3 regions of the Amycolatopsis sp. NPDC114503 genome follow, and region 2 is predicted to be linked to each of the others. Evidence: riboswitches for the same ligand, from Rfam matches in the RefSeq annotation. Region 2 holds a riboswitch; each other region holds the start of a gene.
What was found. Region 2 has a riboswitch for S-adenosylmethionine ahead of thrC (threonine synthase). Riboswitches for the same ligand answer to the same signal wherever they lie in the genome.

Region 1 (6,674 bases), 430 kb from region 2:
GCTGTCGTTCGTGCTCGCGGGCACGCTGGCGATGCTGGTCATGCGCATGATGGCGGAAATGGCCGCCGCGATCCCGGCCAGCGGGTCGTTTTCCGTGCACGCCGAGCGCGCGTTCGGGTCGTGGGCCGGGTTCGCCATCGGCTGGCTGTACTGGGCCGCGCTGGTCGTCGTGCTCGCCGTCGAGGCCACCGCGGCCGCCATCATCGTCAACGGCTGGCTGCCCGGCATTCCGCAGTGGGCGCTGGTCCTGATCTTCATGGCCGTGCTGACCGCGGTCAACTTCACGGCGGTGTCCCGATTCGGCGAGCTCGAGTTCTGGCTGGCGCTGATCAAGGTCGTGGCGGTCGTGGCCTTCCTGGTCCTCGGGGTGCTCGCCTTCCTCGGCGTGCTCCCGGGAACGTCCTTCGTCGGCGCCGGCAATCTCCTCGGCCACGGCGGTCTGCTGCCCAACGGATGGCAAGGCGTCGGCACCGGTCTGCTCGCCGTCGTCTTCACCTTCGGCGGCCTGGAAGTGGTGACCATCGCCGCCGCGGAGTCCGACGATCCCGCGCACGCCGTCGGCAGGGCGGTCCGCAACGCGGTCGTGCGGATTTCGGTGTTCTACGTCGGTTCCATGCTGGTCATCGTCTCGCTCCTGCCGTGGACGAGCGTCCAGGCCGGGCAGAGCCCGTTCGCCGCGGTGCTCGAACGCATCGGGATCCCGGCGACCGGGCAGATCATGAACGTCGTCATCCTGTTCGCCCTGCTGTCCACGCTGAACACCAACATGTACGGCGCGGCGCGCATGGTGTACTCGCTGGCCCGACGCGGACACGCTCCTCGCGCACTGACCAAAGTGGACCGAAACGGTGTGCCCGTCTTCGCGGTCGCGGCTTCGGTGTTGTTCGGCTTCGTGGCCGTGGCGCTCAACGCGCTCTGGCCGGACACCGTCTTCCAGTACCTGCTCAACGCGGTCGGCTCGGTGCTGCTGATCGTGTGGATCCTGGTCGCCTGCACCCAGTTGCGAGTGCGGCGGCAGCTGGAACGCACCGCGCCGGAGAGCCTGACCGTGCGGATGTGGGGCTTCCCGTATCTGACCTGGGCGACGCTGGCCGCGATGGTCGCGATCCTGGCGGTGTTGCTCGCCGACCACGACGCCAGGATCCAGCTGATCAGCTCGGGCGTGCTGGTCGCGGTCCTGGTCGTGGCCGGGATCTGCTGGCAGCGCGCCCGCCGGAAGGCCGACCAAACTGTATAACGACCTATACAGCGCGGCATTGATCACGAATTTGTCGCGTTCCCCGAGGTAACACCCGGTTCTGTTCCGCGATGGGCAAGCTGAGCCAGGGACGCGGGCGGACCGCGTGGGGCGAGGGGGATGCGACGGTGAGTCCTGCCGGGAAGAAGGGCGTGCTGATCGGGGGCGCGCTGGCCGTGGTCGCGATCGTGGTGGCAGCGGTCGTGCTGCTCGGCGGCGGGGGACCGACGGCGGCCTCGCCGGGTTCGGAGCCGGCGTCGACCGCCGCGGAGCCGAACGACCCGAGCTCGGCAGCCCGCGAGTACCTGCTCGCCTTCGCCACGAAGGACGCTGACACGGCCAGCAAGGCCACCGACGCTCCGACGGACGCCTCTTCCGCGCTTCAGGACGCGTGGGCGATGCTTCGGCCCACGCAGCTGACCGCCAAGCTCGGCGACGTCGGCGCGGCGCAGGGCGACAAGGCCACGGCGGCCTACACCATCACCTGGAACCTCGGCCCTGGCCGCACCTGGACGTACACCGGCAACCTCGGCCTCGTCCAGGCGCAGGGCAAGTGGCGTGTCCACTGGGCGCCGACGGTCCTGCACCCCAAGCTGGAAGCCGGGCAGCGGCTGGCGCTCGCGTCCTCGGACGTGCCGGCGGTGGTCGACCGCGACGGCAAACCGCTCGTCGTGTCCGGCAGCGGCGGGCTGAAACTGGCTGACGACAAGGCGTTCCCGCTGCTCCGTTCGGCGCTCACCGGGCACGGGCAGGCGTCCGAAGCCTTCGCGGTCGAGCGCGTGGACGCTTCGGGCAAGAGCCTGGAGGCGTTGTTCGGAAATCCCGAAGGCGACCACAAACCGGCCGCCACCGGGCTCAGCGTCGCGACGCAGAACGCAGCTCAGGCGGCGGTCGACGGATATCACGGCAAGGCGGTCCTGGTCGCGATCCAGCCGTCTTCCGGCGATCTGCTCGCCGTGGCGCAGAATGCCAGCGTCACCAACGCGGCGTCGGCGTTCAGCGGCCAGTACGCACCGGGTTCGACGTTCAAGATCGTCACCGCGACCGCGGCGCTGGAAGCCGGGCTGGTCACGCCGGATTCCTCGGTGCCGTGCCCGCTGACCGACCGGATCGGCACCCGCACGCTCTCCAACGAGGGATTCGACCTCGGCACGACCACCGTGCACAAGGCGTTCGCGAAGTCCTGCAACACCACGTTCGCCCGGCTCGCGTCGCAGCTGCCCGCCGACGGACTCGCGAAGGCGGCCACCCAGTTCGGCCTCAACGCCGACTTCGGGATCGGCGGCCTGTCCACCGAGCTGGGCCGCGTCGACCCGGCGGCGAATGCGGACGAGCAGGTCGAGGACGGCATCGGCCAGGGAAAGGTGCAGGTCAGCCCGATGGGAGCGGCGGTGATGGCGGCGACCGCGGCGTCCGGGCACGCGGTCGTGCCGCGGCTGTGGGCGGACGGCACCAAGGTCAACACCGGCTACAATCCGCCGCCGTCGTCGGTGCTGTCGGCGTTGCGGCCGATGATGCGCGAGGTCGTCACCGGCGGCACGGCGACCGGGCTGTCGCACTCCGGTTCGGTGTTCGGCAAGACCGGCACCGCGCAGTTCGGCGACGGCGCGGAGGCGCACGGCTGGTTCGTCGGCTACCGCGGCGACCTGGCGTTCGCGGTCTTCCTGGAGGGGGCCAACGACTCCAAACCGGCCGTCTCGCTCGGCGCGAAGTTCCTCGACGCGCTGTAGTTCGGCCGCGGCCGAAGTGTCCCCGCTCTACCGTTGAGGCATGGAAACCGTCGCACTGGCCGAGGTCGCCGCTGTTCTCGCCGACCCGAGCCGCGCGACCATGTGCCTCGCGCTGCTCGACGGCCGCGCCTGGACGGTCGGCGAACTGGCCGCCGCCGCGCGGATCGCGGTTTCGACGGCCAGCGAGCACGTGACGCGATTGGCCGAGGCCGGGTTCGTGGCCCGGGTGAAGCAGGGGCGGCACGCGTACGTGCGGCTTGCGAATCCGCGGGTTGCGGAGTTGATCGAGCATTTGGCGCAGCATGCCGAACTGAAACGGCCGTCCGGGCTGCGGACTTCGTTGCGGGTACAGCGATTGTCCTTCGCGCGCAGTTGTTACGACCATCTGGCCGGGACGCTCGGGGTCGCGTTGCGGGACGGGATGGTCGATCGGGGACTGATCGACGTGTCGGACGGGCTCGCGCTCACCGACGCCGGACGCGAGGTGCTGGCCGATCTCGGCGTGGCGGTGCCGGATCGGCCGCGGCGGCCGCTGCTGCGCGACTGTCTGGATTGGACAGAGCGGCGCGAGCACCTCGCCGGCGCGGTCCCGGCGGCGGTGCTGGAGCGGGCGGTCGAGGCGGGATGGCTGACACGGGACCAGCAGCGCGCGGTCCGGGTTCTGCCGGGCGCGAGGGGGCCGTTCGCCGCGCTCGGTGTCGATCTCGCGACGGTGAGTGCCGCCGAGGCGTCGTAACACACCTGGGTGGTCCCCCGCACCGGTGGTGCGCGGTCGGGAACCGGACACTGCCTCACTATTCTGGACGCCTGCGGGCGACCGGGAGGGAGGCGGGCGAATGGACGAGCTTCCCATGGTGCTGGGCGTCGGCGCGCTGGTTCTGGTCGTCTCGGTCGTCGCGGTGCGGGTGTCCATCCGGCTCGGATTCCCGTCGCTGCTGCTGTATCTCGGGATCGGCGTCGTGCTCGGGGAAGCCGGGTTCGGCATCCGCTTCGACAATCCGGCGCTCACCCAGTCGCTCGGCCTCGCCGCGCTTGTCCTGATCCTCACCGAAGGCGGGCTCACCACGCGCTGGTCCGCGGTGAAACCCTCGCTGGGGCCCGGAATCCTGCTGTCCACAGTGGCCGTGGTGATCAGCATCGCGGTCACCGGCGCGGCATTGCACTGGCTGCTCGGCCTCGACTGGCGCCTCTCCCTGCTGTGGGGCGCGGTTCTCGCGTCCACCGACGCCGCGGCGGTGTTTTCCGTGCTGCGCACGGCCGGGGTCGGGAAACGGCTCGTCGGCGCGCTGGAACTGGAATCCGGCATCAACGACGCGCCTGCCTACATCGCGGTCGTCGTGCTCGCGTCCGGCGAAGCGGTCGATTGGTCACTGCCGCTGCTGGTGGTCTACGAACTGCTCACCGGTCTCGTGCTCGGCCTCGCGTTCGGCTGGCTGGGCGCGCAGGCGTTGCGCCGGGCGGCGCTCCCGGCGACCGGTCTGTACCCGCTCGCCACGGTGGCGGTGTGCGTGCTCGCGTACTCCTCGGGACAACTCGCGCACGCGTCCGGCCTGCTCGCCACCTACGTCGCTGGCCTGGTACTCGGGAACTCCAAGCTGCCGCACCGGTCGGACACCCTGTCGTTCGCCGAAGGGCTCGGCTGGCTCGCGCAGATCGGCCTGTTCGTGTTGCTCGGCCTGTTCGCGTCGCCGACCCGGCTGCTCGAAACGCTGATTCCGGGTCTGGTCGCGGGCGCCGTGGTCCTGCTGCTCGCCCGGCCGCTGTCGGTGGTCCTGTCGTTGCTGCCGTTCCGTTTGCCGTGGCGGGATCAGGTGTTCCTGTCCTGGGCGGGGCTCCGGGGCGCGGTGCCGATCGTGCTCGCGATGATCCCGCTGTCCGAGGGCGTGCCCGGCGCGCAACGGCTCGTGGACGCGGTTTTCGTGCTCGTCATCGTGCTCACCGTGCTGCAGGGCGCGACGCTCAGTCCGCTCGCGCGGATCCTCGGGCTGGCGAAGGCGACGCAGGCGCAGGAGATCGAGGTCGACGCCGCACCGCTCGACGAGCTTGGCGCGGAACTGCTGCAGGTGCGCATCCAGAAGGGGTCGAAGCTGCACGGCGTGTACCTGTCGGAGCTGCGCCTGCCCGCCGGGGCGACGGTCAGTCTCGTGGTCCGCGGCGGCACTGCCTTCACCCCGCAGAAAACCAGCCGGTTGCAGGTCGAAGACCAGCTTCTGGTGGTCACGACCGCCGCCGACCGCGACGCGACCGAACAGCGCATCCGGGCCGTCGACCGGGCCGGTCGTCTTGCTCGCTGGCACGGGGAATCCGGGGCCTGACCCCTCTGTCCTTTGTGGACACCCGTGTGACCGCTGTCTCAGATCACGGGACGGGGCTGGTTTCGCTCCCCGGTTTTCCGCTATCGTCGGTTTCAGGTCATGAGTGCCAGCGCGAAGCCCCGGCTTGCTGGCCGGCAACCCTCCTACCGCGGTGGGGTGCCCCGGGTGAGGACCAGGCCGGTCGCGCAGCGCGACGGGCAAGCGCGGGCCCCTCGCCGGGGGTCCCCCGGAACGCCGAGGAGGCGCCGTCATGACTCTCGCACTCGACCGGTCCACGGAAACTGTTGCCGCTGTTCCCACTGTTGCCGGTGCGGCGCTGCGGGTGCCGCTGGTGACGGGCGGCGACATCGGTTACGCGAATCTCGATCACGCGGCCAGCGCGCCGTGCCTGGACGCGGTGCGGTCGGCGGTGGACGAGTTTCTTCCCTGGTATGCCAGCGTGCATCGTGGTGCTGGGTTTGCGTCGCAGGTTTCTACTCGGTTGTACGAGCGGACCCGGGGTGTGCTGCGCCGGTTCGTGGATGCTCGCAGCGGTGACTCGGTGATCTTCACGCGCAACACGACTGATGCGTTCAATCTGCTGGCGAAAGCGTTGCCGCGTAAGACTTCTGTGGTTGTTTTCGACAGTGAGCACCATGCCGCGCTGTTGCCGTGGCGGGGGCCGAACGTTCGGCGGGTGCAGTTGCCGCGGACTCGGCTTGCCGCGGTGTCCGTTGTGGACGAAGCGCTGGCGGAATGTCCGCAGGGGCCTCGGTTGGTGGTGGTCGCTGGGGCGTCGAATGTGACTGGCGAGTTGTTGCCGGTGGCGGAGATTGCTGCGGTGGCTCGGAAGCACGGGGCCCGGGTGGCGTTGGACGCGGCTCAGCTCGCGCCGCATCGGCGGATTTCGTTGCGGGAGTTGGATGTCGACTACGTGGCGGTTTCCGGGCACAAGTTGTATGCGCCGTTTGGGGCTGGGGCGTTGGTCGGGCGCAGCGACTGGTTGCGGGCGGCTGAGCCGTATCTCGCCGGTGGTGGGGCGACCAAGCTGGTGACCGAGGAAGCCGTGGTGTGGAACAGCGGTGAGGAGCGGCACGAGGCTGGGTCGCCGAATACCGTTGGGGTGTATGCGCTCGGGGTGGCCTGCGAGCAGTTGGCGGCTCGGTGGGAGGCCGTGGAGGCGCATGAGGCTGCGTTGCTGGAGCGGTTGCGTAAGGGGCTCGAGGGCTTGCCTGGATTTGCTGAGCTGCGGTTCTTTGACGCGCCGGTGGATCGGGTCGGCACGGTGAGTTTTGTGGTCGACGGGTTCGAGCCGGGGTGGTTGGCGGCGGTGCTGTCGGCTGAGTACGGGATCGGGGTGCGGGACGGGGCGTTCTGTGCGCATGTCGCGGCTCGGCGGTTGATTCGGGAGGC
Region 2 (6,674 bases):
CCCACGGTTCTCACCGCCCGTTTGTCTGCACTTGCCGACAACCCGCCCGCACCGGAAAGCCAGCTGCCTGGCGGCAAACTGGTCCGCAGTTGGCTGCCGGAACACACCGAACAACGGTGGACACGCCGCTGGCTCCCCGGCGCAACCGGCCTGCCGGGCTTCCTCGGCCGCCGGGGAATGTTCTTCGCCCTGGCCTTGCTGGCAGCCGCCGCGGTCGTCGCCGGCGGCCTGGCCATCTTCGGCCGCTCACCCGCAGCCGAGATCGCCCCGCCGCTCCCGACCGCCCGAGCGCAGGCACCGCACGCCTCGAAAGGCAACGAGAACCTGGTCATCAGCGTCGTCGGCCATGTGCGCTCCCCAGGACTCGTCACCGTGCCCTCGGGTTCCCGTGTCGCAGACGCCCTTCGTGCGGCCGGAGGCGCCGACCCGGGCGTCGACCTGACCGCACTGAACCTCGCCCGCAAACTCACCGACGGCGAACAGTTGGCGGTCGGCGTCCCCGCTGCCCAGGCCGCACCGGCCGGTTCAGCCGCCGCGGCCAGCAAGATCGACCTGAACTCCGCGACCGCCGAACAACTCGACAGCCTCCCCGGCGTCGGCGAGGTCACCGCCCGGCGCATCACCGACTGGCGCACCCAGCACGGCGGCTTCTCGAGCGTCGAACAACTCCGCGACGTCGACGGCATCGGCGAAAGCAAGTTCCAGAAACTCCGCGAGCAGGTGACCGTCGGATGAAGCTGGAAACCGAGGAAAAGTCGCGGCGTGACCACGATTTCCGCCTCGTCCCCGCCGCCGTCGCCGGATGGGCGGCCACCCTCGCCGGACTGCAACTCGGCTGGTGGGCCGCGACCGTGGCCGGAACCGTCGCGGTCATCGGAGCCGCGGTGCTTCTAGTGCGCGGCCGTTCGCGATACGCGGGCGTCGGGGGAGCGTTGCTGCTAGCAGGGCTCGTTGCCGCAGTGCCAACAGCTCTTCGCATTCACGACGCGGCATCCGACCCGCTGGGAGCAGCCGCTGCCCATGGCGTCACAGCGACGCTGCGGGTCGAGGTCAGCGAGCGCCCACGGCCGATCCATCAAGCCGGCTACGCCGACCAGCAGGCGGGCACCCGGTCGGTGGCGATTCCCGCCCGCGTCACCGCGGCCACAGTGGACGGTCAGCCAGTCGAATCGACGGGCCGGGTTCTGTTGCTGGCACCGGTAACCGGCTGGAGCGGTCTGCTGCCGGGCCAGGAAGTGACGACGTCCGGACGGCTCCTCCCCGCGCGCGGCGGTGAACTGACCGCCGCGGTGCTTTCCGTCCGTGCCGCACCCGCAGACGCCGGGCCGGCACCGTGGTGGCAGCGCGCCGCCGCGGCCCTGCGGAACAGCTTGCATTCGCTGTGCGCGATCCTGCCGGAGGAACCGGCGGGGCTGCTGCCCGGACTGGTGCTCGGCGACACGAGCGCGTTGCCGCAGCGGGTCGAAAGCGAGTTCACCGCCTCCGGGCTCACCCACTTGATGGCGGTGAGCGGCGGAAATCTCGTCATCATCGGCGGGGCCGTCCTGCTGCTGTGCCGATTGGTCCGTGCGGGCCCGAGGTTTTCCGCAGCGGCGGCTGGCACCTGCCTGGCGGGATTCCTCGTCCTGGTGGGCCCTGAACCGAGTGTGGTGCGGGCAGGCGTCATGGGCGGCATCGGTTTGCTCGCGCTGGCTCTCGGACGACGCGGTTCAGCGCTGCCCGCACTGGCGTTCGCGGTGTGCGTACTCGTGGCGTGGGATCCGACGATGGCGGCCAATTTCGGTTTCGCACTCTCGGTTCTCGCGACGGCCGGGCTGGTGCTGCTCGCTCCGCGCTGGGCGGATTCGTTGGTACGACGGGGAGTTCCGCCCGGCTACGCCGAAGGCCTCGCCGTTCCTCTTGCCGCGTTCGTGGTCACCGCACCAGTCATCGCCGGGATGGCGGGCACGGTCAGCCTGGTCTCGGTGGTCACGAATGTCCTTGCGGCACCAGTGGTCGCGCCGGTCACCGTTCTAGGCGTGCTCGCGACAGTCGTCGGGCCATGGTGGCCAGGAGCCGGGCAGGTGCTGATCCATCTGGCGGACCCGGAAGCGCGGTGGCTGATCACCGTCGCCCGGCACGGCGCAAGGGCGCCCGGGGCAGCGCTGTCCTGGCCCGGTGGCTGGTGGGGCGGATTGTGCGCGGCGGGCCTGCTGGTCGTAGTCGTGGTGGCGGCGAGGTTTCGCCGGCTTCGGCTGCTGGTAGCGATCGGACTGGTTGTGGTGCTGCTGACGGTCGTGCCGGCCAAAGTGCTGACACCCGGCTGGCCGCCGGACGGCTGGGCGATGGTGGAATGCGATGTCGGACAAGGAGATGCGGTAGTTCTCGCAACTGCCGAGCCCGGCCGTGCCGTGGTCGTCGATACCGGACCGGAGCCGGGGCCGGTCGACGAATGCTTGCGGAGGCTGGGCGTCGAACGGGTGCCGCTGCTCGTGCTGAGCCACCTGCACGCGGACCACATCGGAGGCCTCGCCTCGGTATTCGACGGACGGGCGGTAGGTGCGATCGCGGTAGGGCCCGGACGTGCTCCGGCGTGGGCGTGGCAGTCGGTTTCCGGCGAGGCGCGGCGTCGTGGCGTGCCGCTCGTGCAGTTGAGCGAGGGGCAACGGCTGGAATGGCCGGGATTGTCGCTGGACGTACTGGGTCCGCGCTACGCCACCACTCGGTCACCTGCCTTGCAGGACGGCACGATGATCAACAACAGTTCGGTGGTCATGCGCGCCGGCACCTCGGCCGGCCGGGTCTTGCTGACCGGAGACGTGGAACTGGCCGCGCAAGCTGATCTGCTCGCGGAGGGCGTCGACCTGCGGGCCGATGTGCTGAAGGTGCCGCATCACGGCTCGAGGTATTCGCTGCCGCAGTTTCTCGCGGCGGTGCGGCCGCGCACGGCGCTGATCAGTGTCGGCGCGGGCAACGGATACGGACATCCGAGCAAGTCCACAGTGGACGTTCTCGGCACGATGGGAGTACTGGTCACCCGGACCGATATCGACGGCGACACCGCCGTTCTGCCCGCCGGAAGCGGACCGGCGGTCGCGCGCCGGGGCGAGCCGCGGGGTCCGCCGCGGTAGGGCGGCGGACCCCGGGCCGGCGGGTCAATAGCCGAGCGCCTTGGCGACGGCCGCGGCCGACGGCGGCACGGTGGCCTTCGGGCCGATGTGGTTCTCGACCGCGTCGAGGGTCTTCAGGCCGTCGCCGGTGATGAGGAGGACGGTTTCGGCGTCCGGGTCGAGCTTGCCGCTTTCGACGAGCTTCTTCGCGGTCGCCACGGTGACGCCGCCCGCGGTCTCGGTGAAGATGCCTTCGGTGCGCGCGAGCAGCCGGATGCCTTCGACGACCTCTTCGTCGGTGACGTCCTCGATCGCGCCGCCGGTGCGGTTGACCACGTCGAGCACGTACGGGCCGTCGGCCGGGTTGCCGATCGCGAGCGAGCGGGCGATGGTGTCCGGCTTCACCGGCTGGACCACGTCGTGGCCGTTGCGGTACGCGGTGGAGACCGGCGAGCAGCCGGTGGCCTGTGCGCCGAACACCTTGTACGGGCTGGCGTCCACGAGGCCGAGCTGGCCCAGCTCGCGGAAACCCTTGTCCACCTTGGTGAGCTGGGAACCGGAGGCGATCGGCACGACGATCTGCTCGGGAATGCGCCAGCCGAGCTGCTCGGCGACCTCGTAGGCGAGCGTCTTCGAGCCCTCGGAGTAGTACGGGCGGACGTTCACGTTCACGAACGCCCACTTCGGGTGCTCGCCGGCCAGTTCGGTGGCGAGCCGGTTCACGTCGTCGTAGTTGCCGTCGACGGCGATCAGGTCGCCGTCGTAGACCGCGGTGGTGAGGATCTTCGCGCGCTCGAGGTTCTTCGGGATCAGCACGACCGACCGCCAGCCGGCGCGCGCCGCGGCGGCGGCGGTCGCGTTGGCCAGGTTGCCGGTCGAGGGACACGCGAGGACCTCGAAGCCGAACTCGCGGGCCGCGGCGAGCGCGACGGCGACCACGCGGTCCTTGAACGAGTGCGTCGGGTTGCCGGTGTCGTCCTTGACCCACAGGCTCTTGAGGCCGAGCTCCTTCGCGAGCCGGTCGGCGCGCACGAGCCGGGTACAGCCGGGTTCGGTGTTCGGGGTCTCCTCGACGGTCGAGGGGACGGGAAGGAGTTTCTTGTAACGCCAGATGTTGCGCGGGCCCGCTTCGATGTCCTCGCGGCGGACGCGGCCGAAGTCGTAGGCGACCTCGAGCGGCGAGAAGTCTTCGGCGGAGACGAATTCCGGAGCGAGCGGCTGCCGGTGCCCTTCTTCCTTCGACACCAGTTCGACGGCCGGACCGAGGTCGATCGTCTTGTTGGCGGAGGTGGCGGTGAGGGCTGCAGTCATCGCGAGGTTCCTTTCCTCATCTGTCCCGCCGAAGCGGGCCGGAATTGGCACCGTGGTCGTCAGCTACCCCGCGATCGCGGGATGACAGGCTGTACGCCGGTTGCCGGGGCTTCGTCGGGCCGTTCCCTCTGCCCCTCTGGATGAGCGGTATTCGATTGTCGGAGCGCGGGTGGGCGCGTCCTCGCCTACACCGTACGACATCCCGATCAGCTCGTGCCACGGAGGCGGCCCACATCACCGGGGCGGACGGCCCGGCGGCCGGGTGAGAAGATGGCGAGGTGACCACCGCACCCGCGCCGCTGCACCTCGTCACGGGCGAGGAAGAACTGCTCATCGAACGGGCTGTGCGAGCGTCCCTCGACGCGGCCAAGGCCGCGGACCCGACGGCGGACCTCACGCGGACGCGGGTGTCCGATCTCACACCGCCTGTCCTGGCCGAGCTGGTCAGCCCGTCGTTGTTCGCCGAGGGGCGCGTGATCGTTCTCGAGTCGGCGCAGGACATCTCGCAGGAGCTGTCCGACGCTGTCCTGGCGTACGTGAAGGCTCCGGCCGACGGCATCGTCCTCGTGGTCGTGCACAGCGGCGGCGGGCGGAGCAAGGCCGCGAAAGCGCTGCCGGGCGCGTTGAAAAAAGCGGGCGCGGAAATCACCGAATGCCCGAAGCTCACCAAACCGGCCGAGCGCGAGGCGTTCGTCCGCAACGAGGTGCGCCGCGCGGGCGGCAAGATCGACGGCGCGGGCCTGCTGGCGCTGCTCGACTCGGTCGGCTCGGACCTGCGCGAACTGTCCTCGGCGGCGACGCAGCTGGTCGCCGACACCGGGGGAGCCATCGACGAGCAGGCGGTCCGCCGCTACCACACCGGACGCGCCGACGTGACCGGCTTCGCGGTCGCGGAGAAGGCCGTCGCGGGCGACCGGGCGGCCGCGATGGAGTCGCTGCAGTGGGCGATGCAGCTGGGCGTCCCGCACGTCCTGATTGCCGACGCGCTGGCCGACGCGGTCCGCACGATCGCGCGCGTGTCCGCGGCCGGCCGGGGCAACCCGAACCAGATGGCGGGCGAACTCGGCATGCCGCCGTGGAAGATCCGCAAGGCGCAGGGCCAGTCGCGCGGCTGGGGCCCGGACGGCCTGGCGACCGCGATGCGCGTCGTGGCGCGGCTGAACGCCGAGGTCAAGGGCGCGGCGGCCGATGCGAACTACGCTCTGCAGCGCGCGGTCCTCGAGGTGGTCGCGGCCAAGGAGAACCGCTGACGCTCAGGTGACAGGCGGCCCCTGACCGGCTGCTGACGGGGGTTCCGCTGGACGCCGTGACGAGACGGGAGTTCCGCTGGACGCCGTGACGACCACCGGCTGAGGGTCGCGGGCAGCCGTCGCCCTGTCGCCCGGGCCGAGCCGATCCGCGACCCCCGGGCCGAGCCGATCCGCGACCCCCGGGACGCGGAAGACTCCGGGACGCGGAAGACTCCGGGACGCGGAAGACTCCGGGACGCGGAAGACTCCGGGACGCGGAAGACTCCGGGACGCGGAAGGCCCCGGGACACGGAAGCCCCGGGACACCGAAGACCCCAGCACACCGAAGACCCCAGCGCACGGAAAAGGCCCGGCAGCCGAAGCCGCCGGGCCTTCCGGAAAGACTGCGCTCAGAGCTGGTTCGCGCGCTTCGCGAGAGCCGACTTCTTGTTCGCGGCCTGGTTGGCGTGGATGACGCCCTTGGTGACGGCCTTGTCGAGCTTGCGAGCGGCGTCGCGCTGCAGTTCGAGGGCCTTGTCCTTGTCACCGGCTTCGGCGGCCTCGCGGAACTTGCGGATCGCGGTCTTCACCGAGGACCGGATCGCCAGGTTGCGCTGCCGCGCCTTCTCGTTGGTGTCGATGCGCTTGACCTGCGACTTGATGTTGGCCATGGAGGCGTTCCTCTTTCACTCGGTGAAGGTCGCTGCCGCGTCTGTGTGGCTCCAGGCCTGCCCCGAGGGGCGGCCGGGTTTCCTCCCTGACGGAATGCCGCACGGCAACAGTCGAAAATCTTAACAGCCCTGCTCGCGGCCCCGGCGCGGACCCCGGAGCCGGGAAACCGCTCGGCATCCCGCCGACGGCTCGGTTACGGTGGATCTCGGTAGTGCCTAGGGTTCCGTCGCCTGCCCGTGGTCCCGCAGAGCGGGTCGCGAAGACAACGAGGGCGGGCGGGCCTGGTCCGAGCGGCACCTTCGGCGGGACACCGAGCCCTGCCGTTCATCTGACGGGACAAAAGCCTGGAGGACCCGGTCTTCGGCGTGCGCTG
Region 3 (6,674 bases), on a different contig from region 2:
AACATCACCTTCCACGCCCAGATCTGGCCCGCGCTGCTGCTCGGCCAGAACGGCGACGGCGATCGCGGCGGCGAGGCCGGCAAGTACGGCAAGCTGCACCTGCCGGACGAGATCGTGTCCAGCGAGTTCCTCACGATGAGCGGGTCGAAGTTCTCCACTTCCCGGGGCACGGTCATTTACGTGCACGACTTCCTGCGGGAGTTCGGGCCGGACGCGCTGCGGTACTTCATCTCGGTGGCCGGTCCGGAGACTCAGGACACGGACTTCACGTGGGACGAGTTCGTCCGGCGGACCAACTTCGAGCTGGCCAACGAGTGGGGGAACCTCGTCAACCGGTCGATTTCGATGGCGCACAAGAACAATGGGGCGATTCCTGCTCCGACCGCGCCTGCGCCCGCGGACGAGGAGTTGAAGGCGCTGTCGCGGCAGGCGTTCGATACGGCGGGCGGGCATCTTGCTCGGTCGCGGTTCAAGCTGGCCGCGGCTGAGGCGATGCGGGTGGTCACGGCGGCTAACCGGTATCTGTCGGATCAGGAGCCTTGGAAGCTCAAGGAGGATCCGGATCGGCGGGATGCGGTGTTGCACACGGCGTTGCAGGTGGTCAGTGATGCCAATACCTTGCTGACGCCGTTCTTGCCGCATTCGGCGCAGAAGGTGCACGAGGCGCTGGGCGGGACCGGGGTTTGGGCTGCGCAGCCTGAGTTGCAGGAGGTCGAGGACCTCGACGTGCCGGACCGGATCAACCCGATCCTCACCGGCGACTACAAGAGCGAGCAGGCGAAGTGGGAGTCGAAGCCGATCGAGGTCGGGCGGCCGTTGGAGAAGCCGACGCCGCTGTTCACGAAGCTGGACCCGAAGCTCGGCGAGACCGGGCCGGAGTGGGCCCCGATTGTGACTGACTGAGGTCTGCTCGTCGCCTGGCGGCGACATTGCGCCCTGTTTAGTAGGGGCACCCCGAAGCCCATTGTGATGACGGACGGCGGGTGCTTGTCAAGGCGGGAAAGATGCCTTGACAAGCACCCGCCGTCCGCGTTTTTGGCTTCGTATCGGGGTGCGGGGGTGGTGTGGGTGCGCTGGTGGGTTGGGTGCGCCGGTGGCGGTTTAGGGCTGTGAGGGGAACCCTGGGGGAATCTGAGTCCGTCAGGGTTCCCCTCACAGCGTCCGGGGGAGGGGGCGCAGTAGCTTTGGGGTTATGAGTGACGAAAAGCGCGAACTTCCCCCGATCCCCGACCGGCTGCCGGTGACGGTGGTCGACGCGCACACTCATCTCGACGCATGCGGAGCCAAGACCGCGGCTGATGTCGCGGAGATGGTTGACCGGGCGGAGCGGGCTGGCGTCGCGCGTGTTGTCACGGTCGCGGACGATCTTGCGGCCGCTCGTTGGGCCACCGAAGCGTCCACCTGGGACTCGCGGGTCTTCGCGGCTGTGGCCATCCATCCCACGCGCACCAAGGAATTCGGGCCTGCCGAACAGTCCGAAGTGGAGCGTCTGGCGCAGGGGGACCGGGTGGTCGCGGTCGGCGAGACCGGTCTCGATTACTACTGGGACTACTCGCCGCACGATGCGCAGCAGGTTGCCTTCCGCTGGCACATCGACCTCGCGAAGCGGCTCGGCAAGGCGCTGATGATCCACGACCGCGACGCGCACGAGGACGTGCTTCGCATCCTCGACGAGGAAGGCGCGCCCGAGACGGTCGTCTTCCACTGCTTCTCTGGCGACGAGCACATCGCGCGCCGTTGTATCGACAAGGGCTACATCCTGTCCTTCGCCGGCACGGTCACCTTTAAGAACGCGCGCGGGCTGCACGAGGCCGCGCGCATCGTGCCGCGCGGGCAGTTCCTCGCCGAGACGGACGCGCCGTTTCTGACGCCTCATCCCTACCGTGGGCGGCCGAACGAGCCGTATTGCACCGCTTACACCGTCCGCTTCCTCGCCCAACTGCGCGGCGAGGCGGTCCACGAGGTGGCCGAAGCGGTCCGGACCACTGCCGAACGCGCATACCGGCTGCCCGTCTGATTCCTCAGTGTCACAACGGCTTGCACGGATTGCGACATTCGAGACCGCGCATTCGTCCACCTGATGAGTGACGCAAGTCACGACACTCCGGGGGGTGTTTGCGCAACCTGCCAACACCCGTTACTGTCCCGTGATCGTGCCGGTCGGTTCTGCGCAGCGGAGCCGGCTGATACGCCCACCAGTCACGTCAGTGCACGTCGGGGAAGCGGAACCGGGGTTGGTACGACCTGGGACCGTGACGATGGCGCTGGCTGGGGGTGTCGGACTTGAGAGGCGCGCCTGAGGGTGCGTCGCGAACGAAGGGCGACGCGCGAAACACGCGCGATGTCTTGGGAAAGGGAACGACCCGGTGACTGGTAGTCGGCAGGATGACACGCGTCTTGACGCGGGTTCGGCGTATTTTTCCTCCTCCGCGTCCTCGGTGGCCGTGCTCGACCGCGAGCTCGAAGACACCGCGTACGGGCAGCTTGACTTCTCCGACGAGCTCCGCGTGACCGAGCAGGACGTGCTCGCCGCGCTGGGCCCGGACGCCGACATGCTGATGTCGGAAATCGACGTCGACGTCGACGAGCTGATCCGCCTCATCAACGCGGAAACCACGATGCTTCCGCCGCTCGTCCTCCCGGACGAGGTCGAGGAAGACCGCACCGCCTCCCCGCAGGCCAAGAAGGCCGCGGTCGAGGAAGGGCTGCGCGAGGCGACCAAGACCTGGAAGCGCCGCTTCCTCAAGGGCGCGGTGCTTTCGCTGCTGGTCACCGTCGGCGGTGGCGGCGCGGCGGCGCTCGCGATGAACAAGAGCATCACCGTCGACGTCGACGGCCACCAGCAGACCGTGCACAGCTACGGCGGCACCGTCGGCGACGTCCTCAAGGACGCGGGCCTGTCGGTCGGCGAGCACGACGCGCTTTCGCCCTCGCCGCAGGCGGCGGTCGGCGACGGCGGCGTCATCAAGCTCGAGCGCGGCCGTCAGCTGAACCTCGTCGTGGACGGCGTGTCGCGGCCCTCCTGGGTCCGGGCGACCACGCTCGGCGAGGCGATGAACCAGCTCGGCATGGGCAGCATGCTCTCCCAGGGCGCGTGGACGTCGATGCCGCAGACCGGCGACCTTCCGCTCGAGGGGTCGACCGTCCAGGTCAAGACCCTCAAGCACATCACGCTTTTCGACGGCACCAACGCGCCCCGCCAGGTGAGCACCAACGCGGTGACCACCAAGGAGCTCGCCTCCGACCTGAAGCTGAACCTCGGCCCGGACGACGCGATCGACGGCGGCCTCGACGTCAGCCTGAAGAACGGCGCCGAGGTCCACGTCAGCCGCATGGGCGTGTCGATGGTCAACCAGGAAGAGACCATCGACCCCGAGGTGCAGAAGGTCGACGACCCGACGCAGCTGCAGGGCCAGCAGAGCGTCGAGGACCCGGGCACGCCGGGCAAGAAGCTGGTGACCTACAAGGTCACGAAGAAGAACGGCGAAGAGATCTCGCGCGAGCAGGTCTCGGAGAAGACCCTGGTCGAGGCCAAGGCCAAGATCATCAAGGTCGGCACCAAGAAGCCGCCGGCCCCGGCCATCGGCGACACCGGCGTGTGGGACCGGATCGCGCAGTGCGAGTCGGGCGGCAACTGGTCCATCAACACCGGCAACGGCTACTACGGCGGCCTCCAGTTCGACAAGCAGACCTGGGCGGCTTACGGCGGCACGCAGTACGCCCCGACGGCCGACAAGGCCACCCGTGAGCAGCAGATCGCGACCGCCGAGAAGGTGCGCGACGCTCGCGGCGGCTACAGCGCCTGGGGCTGCGGCTACAAGGCCTGAGCGGCATCGGAATTTCCAGCAGGCGGCCGGGAGCTTCGCGCTCCCGGCCGCCTGTTTTTCGTGCGCCCCGCGGCGCTGGGTAGGCTCGTCCGGTGGTGGAACTGCTGGGGCCTGTCGAAATCCGCGGGCTGGCCGACGAACTCGACGTCCGGCCCACGAAGAAGCTCGGGCAGAACTTCGTGCACGACCCCAACACGGTCCGCCGCATCGTCGAACTCGGCGGCGTGCGGCCGGGGGACGTCGTGCTGGAGGTCGGGCCCGGTCTCGGGTCGCTGACGCTCGGCCTGCTCGCCGCTGGCGCTCAGGTCGTCGCCGTGGAGATCGATCCGGTGCTGGCCGCCCGCCTGCCTCGCACTGTCGCCGAGCGCGCCCCGGAGGCAGCGGAGCGGCTGACCGTCGTCGGAGCCGACGCGCTGCGGGTGCGGGCTGCCGATCTGCCGGCTGAGCCGGTGTCGATCGTGGCGAACCTGCCCTACAACGTCGCGGTGCCGGTGGTGCTGCATCTGCTGGCCGAACTGCCGTCGCTGCGCAGCGGGCTCGTGATGGTCCAGACCGAGGTCGCCGATCGGATGGCGGCCGGGCCGGGCAGCCGGACTTACGGCGTGCCGAGCGTGAAGCTCGCTTGGTACGGACCGGCGCGCAAGGTCGCCGCGGTGCCGCGAGCGGTGTTCTGGCCGGTGCCGAACGTCGATTCCGCACTGGTGTCGTTCACCCGGACCGACCCGGTTTCCGGAGTGGATCGCGCGCGGTTGTTCGCGGTGGTCGACGCGGCGTTTTCGCAGCGGCGCAAGACTTTGCGGGCCGCGCTGGCCGGATGGGCCGGTTCCGCCGAGCGGGCCGGTGAGTTGCTAGTCCAAGCGGGGATCGACCCGAAGACGCGCGGGGAACAGCTCGACGTGCACGCGTTCGCGCGGATTGCGGCTGCCGCAAACTGACCCCCTCCCACGTCGCTCGCTTGTGACGTCCAACTGCGGCGGCGCGGCGGGTATTCCGGATGCGGGCCTTGATTTCGCTGGGTGGCCTGATGACCTTGCGTCGTCGCTGATCGTGGGCATTCCGGGGCAGCCAGCTACTTTCGGTGATCGTGCGATTGCGGCCGAGATGGCCGGTTACCTGTGACGGTCGGCTCGTCAGAGCCTTGGCATTCGGGGGAGTCTGATTGCTCCCTGGGCCGGATTGTTCAGGGACGCCGGTTCGAGGTGCTTCGCTTCACTGACCTATCTCGACTCGGTCGCGGACCTCGCGAATCCGGCGTTGCAGTCCGCGGGCGCCGGTCACTTGACAACGAGAAAACTGTTGTTCCACAAAGATCCTTGATCGTCCACAGTGGAACGAACTGGTTCGCGACCGGCCACTGGGGCGAGGGTTTCCCAGGTCGAAGCACTGTTCGGCGACCGAGGTTCCGGGTTTCCGGGTCTTGGACGCGGTGTTCCGGTATGCGGGCACCACCAGACGTGTGATCTGCACCAACGCGCTTGCGTTCAGCCAATGGGATCGGCTTTACTCGAAAGCGTCCATCCCGAGCGACTGAGAGACCTGGCTCGCCGAAGTCGCAGCAACCACCCTCCGCAGGGCAGGTGCTACCGCCAGGACCGATGGAGGCTGTTTTCGATGAAGAGGGTCACCCGCCCGCTCCTGCTGACCCGCCGGCGCGTAGTCGACGAAGGTCGCCGCTCGGTATGTGCGTGTCAACGCTCCATGGTCATCGCCTGATCTTTTCTCTGTAGTTTCTTGCGCCGTCCACTGTGGACGGTAATTCGATGACGCCTGGCGCGCCCGGAAGCGGCGCTGCGCCTCGTTTTGCCTGGAGCCCTTTCGTGATCACTGTCGAAAACGTGTCCAAGTCCTTTCCCTTCCACGGAAATCGCGTCGCCGCGCTGCGCGACGTGAGCGTTGACGTGCAAGCCGGCTCGCTGTTCGGAATCGTGGGTCCGTCCGGTTCCGGCAAGTCGACCCTCGCCCGTTGCATCGCGCTGCAGGAGCGCCCCGACCGCGGTGTCGTGCGGCTCGACGGCCTCAACACCGCGACGCTCGACGGCAAGCGGCTGCGGGAGATCCGCCGCCAACTCGGTGTCGTCGGGACCAAGCCGGAGCTGCTCGCCGAGCGCACCATCGCGGGCAACATCGCCAGCCCGCTGGAACAGCTCGGCGTCGACGGCCCGCAGCGGCGCAGCCGGGTCGGCTCGCTGCTCGACCTGGTCGGCCTCACCCCGCGCGCCGCGCAGAAGCCGGAAGAGCTCACCGAAGGCCAGCTCCGCCGGGTCGCGGTCGCGAAGGCGCTCGCCGCCGGACCGGCCGTGCTGCTCGCCGACGACCCGACCGCCGGGGTCTCGGCCGAGGACGCCGGCGCGGTGCTGGCCGTGCTCGACCGGGCGCGCGCCGAACTGGGCGTGACGGTCGTCGTCACCACGCCGGACGCCGACGTCGTCCGCCGGGTCTGCGACGACGTCGCGGTCCTCGACAACGGCGCGATCGTCGAACGCGGCACGGTGCTCGACCTGATCTCGACGCCGGACAGCTGGACCGCGCAGGCGGTGCTGCCGTCGATCGAGACCTCGCGCACCCAGGCCGCGAAGTACGACCGCGCGGTCGACGTTGTGCTGATCGGGTTTGCGTCGGTGGGCGCGTTGCTGCCTGAGGCGGCCAGCCGGTTCGACGTGGAACTCGCCACCATTGGTGGTGGCCTCACTCGGATCGGGGACACTCCGATCGCTCGCTTCCGGCTCGGGGTGCGGGGCGAACGAGCTGACGCGGCGCTGTCGTGGATCGCTGATCGGGGGGCGCACGTGAGTCAGGTGGCTCGGGGGCCGCAGGGTGTGGTTGCGGCTTGACAGGGTGTGGTTGCTG

Region 1: linked by a shared signal. The riboswitch ahead of ACZ7OI_RS18900 (aminotransferase class V-fold PLP-dependent enzyme) and the one ahead of thrC (threonine synthase) in region 2 are both predicted to bind S-adenosylmethionine.
Region 3: linked by a shared signal. The riboswitch ahead of ACZ7OI_RS25110 (methionine ABC transporter ATP-binding protein) and the one ahead of thrC (threonine synthase) in region 2 are both predicted to bind S-adenosylmethionine.

What each region holds. Positions count from the first base shown of each region.
Region 1 covers NZ_JBVKDT010000004.1:374,235-380,908, reverse strand. The annotation lists gene ACZ7OI_RS18920 (amino acid permease) at 1-1,237, shown strand, start outside; gene ACZ7OI_RS18915 (penicillin-binding transpeptidase domain-containing protein) at 1,309-2,967, shown strand; gene ACZ7OI_RS18910 (ArsR/SmtB family transcription factor) at 3,008-3,703, shown strand; gene ACZ7OI_RS18905 (potassium/proton antiporter) at 3,804-5,282, shown strand; SAM riboswitch class IV at 5,378-5,492, shown strand; gene ACZ7OI_RS18900 (aminotransferase class V-fold PLP-dependent enzyme) at 5,533-6,674, shown strand, end outside.
Region 2 covers NZ_JBVKDT010000004.1:804,313-810,986, reverse strand. The annotation lists gene ACZ7OI_RS20825 (ComEA family DNA-binding protein) at 1-735, shown strand, start outside; gene ACZ7OI_RS20820 (ComEC/Rec2 family competence protein) at 732-3,110, shown strand; gene thrC (threonine synthase) at 3,135-4,400, opposite strand; SAM riboswitch class I at 4,414-4,547, opposite strand; gene holA (DNA polymerase III subunit delta) at 4,679-5,650, shown strand; gene rpsT (30S ribosomal protein S20) at 6,040-6,300, opposite strand.
Region 3 covers NZ_JBVKDT010000005.1:711,793-718,466, reverse strand. The annotation lists gene metG (methionine--tRNA ligase) at 1-903, shown strand, start outside; gene ACZ7OI_RS25125 (TatD family hydrolase) at 1,193-2,017, shown strand; gene ACZ7OI_RS25120 (transglycosylase family protein) at 2,445-3,827, shown strand; gene rsmA (16S rRNA (adenine(1518)-N(6)/adenine(1519)-N(6))-dimethyltransferase RsmA) at 3,920-4,762, shown strand; SAM riboswitch class I at 5,339-5,429, shown strand; gene ACZ7OI_RS25110 (methionine ABC transporter ATP-binding protein) at 5,645-6,658, shown strand.